DNA from 3 places in the Kosakonia oryzendophytica genome. Region 3 is predicted to be linked to each of the others. Evidence: predicted binding sites of a transcription regulator. Region 3 holds the regulator's gene; each other region holds the start of a gene.
What was found. Region 3 encodes Fur, which represses iron uptake genes when iron is present. Its sites were predicted from a motif close to ATAATAATGAGAACNACTATCAA; they were not measured.

Region 1: bfd (bacterioferritin-associated ferredoxin) is a predicted target of Fur. The motif match lies at 1,648-1,670, and genes of this name have one in related genera.
Region 2: fepD (Fe(3+)-siderophore ABC transporter permease) is a predicted target of Fur. The motif match lies at 1,503-1,525, and genes of this name have one in related genera.

The regions. Positions count from the first base shown of each region.
Region 1 covers NZ_CP115659.1:494,481-497,760, reverse strand. The annotation lists gene rpsJ (30S ribosomal protein S10) at 1-37, opposite strand, end outside; gene O9K67_RS02305 (prepilin peptidase) at 471-872, shown strand; gene bfr (bacterioferritin) at 869-1,345, opposite strand; gene bfd (bacterioferritin-associated ferredoxin) at 1,418-1,612, opposite strand; gene tuf (elongation factor Tu) at 1,792-2,976, opposite strand; gene fusA (elongation factor G) at 3,047-3,280, opposite strand, start outside.
Region 2 covers NZ_CP115659.1:3,739,872-3,743,151, forward strand. The annotation lists gene fepB (Fe2+-enterobactin ABC transporter substrate-binding protein) at 1-171, shown strand, start outside; gene entS (enterobactin transporter EntS) at 192-1,427, opposite strand; gene fepD (Fe(3+)-siderophore ABC transporter permease) at 1,540-2,544, shown strand; gene fepG (iron-enterobactin ABC transporter permease) at 2,544-3,280, shown strand, end outside.
Region 3 covers NZ_CP115659.1:3,566,996-3,570,275, forward strand. The annotation lists gene ybfF (esterase) at 1-14, shown strand, start outside; gene ybfE (LexA regulated protein) at 150-431, shown strand; gene fldA (flavodoxin FldA) at 595-1,125, shown strand; gene fur (ferric iron uptake transcriptional regulator) at 1,414-1,860, shown strand; gene O9K67_RS17330 (beta-N-acetylhexosaminidase) at 1,956-3,280, opposite strand, start outside.

The DNA.
Region 1 (3,280 bases), 2.0 Mb from region 3:
ACGCTTTCAAGCGGATACGGATTCTTTGGTTCTGCATGAGACCAGAGCTCCAATTATTTATAGACGAAAATAATTACTCCTCACACCCATTACGATTGATGGGGGAGTGTAATCGTTCTTACGTAGCCCCCCAATCGGGGGCATTGTTAGCGGTTAAACCACACCGCTATGGCTCAGATTGAACCAGCCGTCATTTACTACAGGCCCGCGCATTATACGCAAATCCAGACGCGACGCAAGTGCAGCGTAGAAATTAAGCAGTCTTGCGTACTGGTTCCGGGTTCTGATGCGAATGCAACAGTACGGCACATATCTTCGCAAGCAACTGCGCAATATCACGATTACGCGTTTTCTTTATTTCCCGTACTCCGGCACCCTCGACTGCACATAACTGCATTTCAAAAAGGAACAATGTGCTGATTTTTCTTTCTATTTATCTGGTGCTGAATGTAATCCTTATCCGCTGTGATATGCGTTCAGGGCTGCTACCAGACCTATTCACCTGCCCCCTCTTATGGGCCGGGTTACTTTGGCATTGCGTCTTACACCCGCCTTTTTTAGCAAGCGCGGTCATCGGTGCGATTGCTGGCTACTCAGGCTTTGCGCTGATCTATTGGGGGTACCGTTTCATGCGTCATCAAGAAGGGTTTGGCTATGGTGATATCAAATTTCTGGCCGCGCTGGGAGCCTGGCATGGCTGGCAAAGTTTACCTATGCTGGTATTTCTCGCAGCCTTGCTGGCAGGCTGTGCGGTAGTGACGAAAACATGCTTGAGTCGCAGATTACAGGTACTAAAAAACCCGCTGCCTTTCGGGCCATTTCTGGCAGCAGCGGGTTTGCTGATGGGGTATCACACCATGGGGCTGGGTTAATCTTCAACTTTGATTTGCGATTGCAGGTAGTTCGGCACCCCAATTTTACCAATCAGGTCAAGCTCGGTTTCCAGCCAGTCGATATGATGTTCTTCATCGGCAAGAATTGCGATCATCATATCGCGACTGACATAATCATGGACACTATCAGCATAGGCGATCGCTTCACGCAAATCTTTCGCGCCTTCAAGCTCCAGCCTCAGATCAGATTGCAGCATCTCTTCAACATCTTCACCAATCCCGAGCTTGCCTAAATCTTGCAGATTCGGGATCCCTTCTAAAAACAAAATACGCTCGATGTACTTATCTGCGTGTTTCATTTCATCGATGGATTCATGGTATTCGATATCATTCAGGCGCGTCAGCCCCCAGTTCTTAAACATACGCGCATGGAGAAAATACTGGTTTATTGCGACAAGCTCATTTCCCAATAATTTATTGAGATAGTTTATGATTTTAACATCACCTTTCATTATATAGTCCCTCCGCTTCCACTCATTGAAGCGTAGATGGGGCTACAGGGATGTCAAAAAAAAGATAGCGCCTCAGGCGATCTCTTTATATTCCGGGAGCTGTGTGAGCTCATCCTGCATAATTTCTCGTGCAACACGTATGCACTTGCCACATTGGTTTCCTACAGGAACAAACTTGCGAAGCTGCTGAAAGGATTGAGGGTGAAACTGGCGTACAGCCTGGCGAATCTTTTTATCACTCACACCATTACACAAACAAACGTACATGATCACTCCCGTTCAATTTATGCGCAAAAGTGTAAATGAGAATGGTTACGATTACAATAGCACAAACTGTAAAGCTGTTGCGGTATGGTCCGCAAAATCACACATAAATATGGCTGTTACTAAATAGCAGACAGCAAAAAGGGCGCCGAAGCGCCCTTTTCAATTCAAAGCTAAAAAGATTAGCCCAGAACTTTTGCTACAACGCCCGCGCCAACGGTACGGCCGCCTTCACGGATTGCGAAACGCAGACCATCATCCATCGCAATCGGGTGAATCAGGGTAACAACCATTTTGATGTTGTCGCCCGGCATTACCATCTCTACGCCTTCCGGCAGTTCGATGGTGCCAGTCACGTCAGTTGTACGGAAGTAGAACTGCGGACGGTAGCCTTTGAAGAACGGAGTATGACGGCCGCCTTCATCTTTGGACAGGATATAAACTTCAGATTCGAATTTGGTGTGCGGCTTGATTGAACCCGGCTTAGCCAGTACCTGACCACGTTCGATTTCTTCACGTTTGATACCACGCAGCAGAACGCCTACGTTCTCACCAGCACGGCCTTCGTCCAGCAGTTTGCGGAACATTTCAACGCCAGTACAGGTGGATTTCGCGGTGTCTTTGATACCAACGATTTCAACTTCTTCACCTACTTTGATGATACCGCGCTCTACACGACCGGTAACAACGGTACCACGACCGGAGATGGAGAATACGTCTTCGATCGGCAGCAGGAACGGCTTGTCAATCGCACGTTCTGGTTCCGGGATGTAAGAATCCAGGTAACCAGCCAGTTCGATGATTTTCGCTTCCCACTCTGCTTCGCCTTCCAGCGCTTTCAGTGCAGAACCACGAACGATCGGAGTGTCGTCGCCCGGGAAATCGTACTGAGACAGCAGTTCACGAACTTCCATCTCAACCAGTTCCAGCAGCTCTTCGTCATCAACCATGTCACATTTGTTCAGGAACACGATGATGTACGGAACGCCTACCTGACGACCCAGCAGGATGTGCTCACGAGTCTGCGGCATCGGGCCGTCAGTCGCAGCTACTACCAGGATCGCGCCGTCCATCTGAGCAGCACCGGTGATCATGTTTTTAACATAGTCGGCGTGGCCCGGGCAGTCTACGTGCGCGTAGTGGCGAGTCGGGGTGTCATATTCAACGTGAGAGGTGTTGATGGTGATACCACGAGCTTTTTCTTCCGGCGCGTTATCGATCTGATCGAATGCGCGAGCGTTACCACCGTAGGTTTTTGCCAGAACGGTAGTGATGGCAGCAGTCAGGGTAGTTTTACCATGGTCAACGTGGCCGATAGTGCCGACGTTGACGTGCGGTTTTGTACGTTCAAATTTTTCTTTAGACACGGCTTTATTCCTTACTATAGTGCTCTCCCCTTCTGGAGAGAGCACGGGACTTTGGTTTTAACCCTGAGGCTTATTTACCACGGGCTTCGATTACGGCCTGAGCAACGTTGTTCGGTGCATCATCATACTTCAGGAATTCCATAGTGTACGATGCACGACCTTTGGTCAGAGAACGCAGTTGAGTTGCGTATCCGAACATTTCAGACAGCGGCACTTCAGCGTGAATCTTAACGCCAGTGACTTCAGATTCCTGACCGCGCAGCATACCGCGACGACGGCTAAGGTCACCGATAACATCACCGGT
Region 2 (3,280 bases), 170 kb from region 3:
CTGTTCGCCAGCGACCAACAGGATGCCGACGCCCTGAGCGCAAACCCGCTGCTGGCGCATCTGCCCGCCGTGCAACACAAACGCGTTTACGCCCTGGGCGCCGAGACGTTCCGTCTCGACTATTACAGCGCCACCCGCGTGTTGCAGCGTCTGTCGGCACTGTTTGGTTAATTCCGTTGGGCTGGCAGTGATTACGCCGCGGGCTGCGTCTGACGAAAACGTCGCAGCTCGCTGAGCCCGCCCACCAGCGCCAACCCAACGACCGCCAGCACCAGCCCACTGAGACTGGCGGAAGAGACCGGCGTCATCATCGACCCCATCGCCCCCAACAACGCCGCGCCAATGGCATCGCCGGTGACGTTTTGCGCCGTCCACAAACCATTTATGCGCCCGAGCATCGCTTCCGGGGTCTGGGTTTGCAGCAGTGTGTATTGCAGTAGCGAACTTACCGCCGTCAGCCAGCCGCACAGCGCCAGAAATACCACGCCCAGCGCCCAGAAAGGCATCAGGCTGAATAAGCCAATAGCAATAAACGCCCCGACGGCGGTGATCAGCATAATCACCCCGGGACGCTCGCTGTGCGCCAGCTTACCGCTGGTCAATGCACCAATAGCCGCCCCCAGCGGCAGTGCGGCATACAGCAACCCGATCTCCGCCGCCGACATATTCCAGCCAATGGCCAGCGCCGGGTACAGCACGCGTACTGCGCTTGCCATCGTCAGCAATCCGCCAAGCAGCGCAATACCGCCGATCAGCGGATTACACAGTAAAAATTGCAGCGCCGTCAGCAGCGATTTCAACGGGTGCTCGCGCGGTTGGGGAGGAGGCGGCAACGCAGGCAAACTGAGTAACGGCAGCAAGGTAATAAACGTGCCTGCCGCGGCCAGACCGTAATTCCACACCACCCCGCCGGACGCCAACAGCAACCCGCCGCACATAGGCGAAATCACCGAGCCGAAGCGAACCGTCAGCATGGTGATCGCGCCCGCCTGCATCAGATTTTCCCGCCCGACCAGCGCAGGCGTCGCCGCCAGCAGCGCCGTGACGCCCAGCGCGCCGAAAAAACCATCCCACACCCCGAGCAGATAAATGGCCACCAGCGACGGTTCCGGCAAGAGCGCATTCAGGCACAGGCCGATGAAACCCACGCCACAGGTAGAGCGCGCCAGTAAAATCAGTTTCTTACGTTCGTAGCGATCCGCCAGCACCCCACCAAGCATCAGCCCAACGAACATCGCGCCGCCGGTCAGCGTCACCGCCAGACCCACCTGCCAGCTGGAGTGGGTCATGGTCTGGATTTGCACCGGCACCGCCACGCCCAACAGCCCGAGCGATAAAATCGAGATAAAACGCGCCAGAAATACCGCGCGGAAAGCCGGATGCGTTTGCAGCAGGCTCAGGTTCAACAGCCAGGATTGTTGCTTCATTACAACGCCTTAAATACGCACTTTTTGTGTCCATTCGCAGGCTATGCATGTTAACATATCAAAACAAGATCGATAACGATAATTACTATCATTATCACGTTTGGGATGCTTTATGTCGTTTTCTGCTTTCCCGGCGCGCCCCGTCGCCCTCGCCGGGTTATTGATACTGCTGTTAGCAGCCGCAACACTCAGCCTGTTTATTGGCGCAAAAAACCTGCCCGCCACCGTGGTGCTAGATGCCCTTACCGGCGCCTGCCAGAGTGCGGACTGCACCATCATCAAAGACGCTCGCCTGCCGCGTACGCTGGCGGGATTGCTCGCGGGTGGCGCGCTCGGGCTGGCCGGGGCGTTAATGCAAACGCTGACCCGTAACCCGCTGGCCGACCCCGGCCTGCTGGGCGTTAATGCGGGAGCCAGCTTCGCCATTGTGCTCGGCGCGGCGCTGATCGGTATCACCTCCCCCACGGAACAACTGCTGCTGGCATTTTGTGGTGCGCTGGCAGCATCGCTGCTGGTGGCGTTTACTGGCAGCCAGGGCGGCGGACAGCTTAGCCCGGTGCGCCTCACGCTGGCGGGTGTTGCGCTGGCCGCCGTGCTGGAAGGGTTGTCCAGCGGCATCTCGCTGCTGAATGCCGATGTCTACGATCAACTGCGATTCTGGCAGGCAGGCTCGCTGGATATTCGCACCCTGCATACCCTGAAGATTGTCGCGCTGCCGGTACTGCTGGCTGCCGTAGCCGCGTTGCTGCTAAGCCGATCGCTTAACAGCCTGAGCCTCGGCAGCGATACGGCCACCGCGCTGGGCAGCAAAGTGGCGCGCACACAGTTGCTCGGTCTGTTGATCATTACCGTCCTGTGCGGTAGCGCCACGGCGCTGGTCGGCCCGATTGCCTTTATCGGCCTGATGATGCCGCATATCGCACGCTGGCTGGTGGGAGCCGATCACCGCTGGTCGCTGCCGGTCACGCTGATCGCCACCCCGACATTGCTGCTGTTCGCCGATATGATTGGCCGGGTGATTGTACCGGGTGAATTACGCGTCTCCGTGGTCAGCGCCTTTATCGGTGCACCAGTGTTGATTGTGCTGGTGCGCCGCGCGCGCGGAGGCGGCTTATGATGGCGCCTTCCCGTCGCCTGGTCGCCAGTTGCCTGCTGATGGCGCTCATCGCACTGCTGCTGGCCGTATGGAGCCTGCGCAGCGGCACTGTCCCCCTGGCGTTCTCGCAGGTTATTGCTGCGCTGACCGGCGATGCACCCCGTGCCATCCAGCTTGTGGTGACGGAATGGCGTTTACCGCGTGTGTTGATGGCGTTACTGGTGGGCGCGGCTCTCGGCGTCAGTGGGGCGATTTTCCAGTCCCTGTTGCGCAATCCCTTGGGCAGTCCGGATGTGATGGGATTTAATACCGGTGCCTGGAGCGGCGTGCTGGTGGCCATGGTGCTGTTTGGCCAGCATATGACCGCCATTGCCCTGGCGGCGATGGCGGGCGGTATGGTGACATCGCTGCTGGTCTGGCTGCTGGCCTGGCGCAACGGGATTGAAACCTTCCGTTTGATCATCGTCGGCATTGGTGTCCGCGCGATGCTGATGGCGTTTAACACCTGGCTGCTGTTGCATGCCTCGCTGGAAACGGCGCTCTCTGCCGGGCTGTGGAATGCCGGTTCGCTGAACGGGCTAACCTGGGCGAAGACCCTTCCCTCCGCGCCGCTGATTGCGCTGATGTTTATTTTTGCCGCCCTGCTCGCCCGGCGTATGCGCTTACTGGAGATGGGCGATGACAGTGCTTGCGCGCTCGGCGTCAGCGTCGAACGCTCCCGGCTGATGTTGATGCTGGTCGCCGTGGCGCTCACCGC
Region 3 (3,280 bases):
AAAAGGCAAACTGATTAAAAAGACGGCGACCGGTCGTTTGATCGCGCCCGGTCGTTGGCGCGCCCGTTGTGCTGATGTATGATGGCGCGCTATTCAGCCCGGGGCGACGTCCCGATTGCTTGTCTTTCCCGTAGTATGCTGCTTAAACCATGGCTAAAGAACAAACGGACCGTACGACACTAGATCTGTTCGCGAATGAGCGTCGTCCGGGAAGGCCCAAGACCAACCCGCTCGCGCGCGATGAACAGTTGCGCATCAACAAACGTAATCAGCTCAAACGCGATAAAGTTCGCGGGCTCAAACGCGTTGAATTAAAACTGAATGTTGAAGCGGTAGAGGCACTAAATGAGCTGGCGGACGCCCGTGAAATGAGCCGTAGCGAGCTTATTGAAGAGATGCTGCTGGCCCAGCTCAACGCCTTACGCGGATAGCGAATCCTCCGAATCACCGCTTTTACGCCTCTTTTCATGTGTCATAGAGTGCAGTCCGGCGCGATAGCTGTTTCCGCGTGCTTCCCTGTTCTGCTATGATTGCCCTTATCTGTGGGCTAAACGCCACCACCATCTCATTAAGTTTCAAGAGGTTATTTTACTCATGGCAATTACAGGCATTTTCTTCGGCAGCGACACCGGTAACACCGAAAATATCGCGAAAATGATTCAAAGTCAGCTTGGTAAAGACGTTGCCGATGTACATGACATTGCCAAGAGCAGCAAAGAAGATCTCGAAGGCTATGACATTCTGCTGCTCGGCATTCCAACCTGGTATTATGGCGAAGCGCAGTGCGACTGGGATGACTTTTTCCCGACGCTGGAAGAAGTAGACTTCAACGGTAAATTAGTCGCCCTGTTCGGCTGTGGCGATCAGGAAGATTACGCAGAGTATTTCTGTGATGCCCTGGGAACTCTCCGTGACATCATTGAACCGCGCGGTGCGACTATCGTGGGCCACTGGCCGACCGCTGGTTACCATTTTGAAGCGTCTAAAGGTCTGGTGGATGATGACCACTTTGTGGGTCTGGCGATTGATGAAGATCGTCAGCCGGAACTGACCGCGGAACGCGTGAAGAAATGGGTTAAGCAGGTGTCGGAAGAGCTGCACCTGGACGACATCATTAATGCCTGATATTTACGGCGTAGCCTGTGGGTTGCGCCGTATTAATAGGTATAAGCGATGGAAATAATTGCTACAAATTTTTAACTTTTTTCTTCATCACTGTACAATAAGCCCTGCTAAACTTGGGCTGCCGCACAGGACTTTGTCGGCGACCCCACGTTTTATAAGCTTACTTTACTTGAGGGCTTGCAGTTTTCATTTAGACATGGCAGTTCTATAATGAGACGCATTATCCCAGGTGCATTCCTATAACTTCCCCTAAGGAAGTGAATCGTATAGCAACAGGACAGATTCCGCATGACTGACAACAATACCGCATTAAAGAAGGCCGGCCTGAAAGTCACGCTTCCTCGGTTAAAAATCCTGGAAGTGCTTCAGGAGCCGGATAACCATCATGTCAGTGCGGAAGATTTATACAAGCGACTGATCGACATGGGCGAAGAGATCGGCTTGGCTACGGTTTACCGTGTATTGAACCAGTTCGATGACGCCGGCATTGTGACCCGTCATAACTTCGAAGGCGGCAAGTCCGTTTTTGAACTGACCCAGCAACATCACCACGATCACCTGATTTGCCTCGATTGTGGCAAAGTGATCGAATTCAGTGATGATTCTATTGAAGCGCGTCAGCGTGAAATCGCCGCCAAACACGGCATTCGTCTGACGAACCACAGTCTCTACCTGTATGGCCACTGCGCTGAAGGTGACTGCCGCGAAGATGAAAGCGCGCACGACGCGAAATAATCCATTCTGATATGCCAAAAGCCAACCTGACGGTTGGCTTTTTTTGGTTGCCGGATAACTGCAGCAGACTGCGCCTTATCCGGCTTACACAGCGATCACGCCTTTACACTGTCCACACGACTTACGCGTTTCCCGTCCGGGCTGGCGGTACGCACCTGCACTTCACCACTCACCTTCGGGCGGGCGCTATCGTCATAACGCTGCCAGTGTTTGCCGCCGTCGGTAGAGTACTCCACCACCATGCCAGGGAAGCTGGTGTTGGCTTCAAGCACGCCCCCCACCACGCGAGCGCCTGGCACTGGCAAGCGGTAGTGAATACCCGCTTTATCGAGTTTCGCCAGCTCGCGGCTGCCTAACACGTTGGCAAAGCGTGTCCAGTCTTTATCCAGGGCACGAACATTGACGAGGTGCGTTTCACCACCTTTATACTCACGACCGGCTTTGTAGTCCTGCTCCCAGGCCGCCCGATGCCATGCGCGCTCCGCCACCGCAACCAGACGCGGATAGATCATATACTCCATCTGGTTATCGGTACGCACCACCTCGCTCCACAACTGCGCGGAGAGACCATACGCCCCAGGCCATGTTTTATCAGACTTCGCGCTAAAGGGGTTGCCATCACGGTCAACAGAAGTTTCGGCGTTTTGCGGCATATTGTCCGGCGCGAAACTGAAGATCTTACGTTCGTCGCTAAAGCGCGTGCCCCAGTAATAACCGCTCTCTTGCGGGTTTACTTCATACGGAAAATCAAGATAGACATAATCCGGGTTGGAAACGATAACGCGGAACCCTTTGTTCGCCCAGTCATTAACCGAGTCAAAACCGCCCCAGTAGAGCGTATCCCAGAAGTTCACGTTGACATGATCGGTGGCGAATACCGATGCGTCTTTGGCATCTTTCAGACCATCCTGCCAGGCTTGCATTGTAGTAATGCCGCGGGCTTTCACCTGTTTGCTGACTTCAATACCAAAATAGCTGGAAAGATGCTCAACATCCGTTACTTTTCCCTCTTTAATTATCGCCTGGCACGCCTGCGACTTCGCCCACGGCTTGTCCTGCTTGCTTTTATCGATGATGCCCTTACCTGCTTCCGGGTTCTTCTGATCGGTATACCCAACGCCCAGGTAAATATTTTTTGCCTCATCACCGCCAAAATGCCAGGTTTGCAGCGGCAGGCCCGCCTCTTTATGCATCTGCTGGATTTCACCGATCACTTTGTCGACGAAATTGCGTGATGAGTCGAGGCAAGGGTTAAGGTAGCCGGTACGGTTATAAAATTGTACCCCGGTAGTGTTGGAGGTATCCGTTGGATCCAGCAAGCGGAACTGCGCCGCGTCCTGCGCTTTGCCCTCTTTCATCAGTCGATCGTAACGGGCTTCCATAGAGATCACGGCTGCACGCGCATGGGCAGGCATGTCAA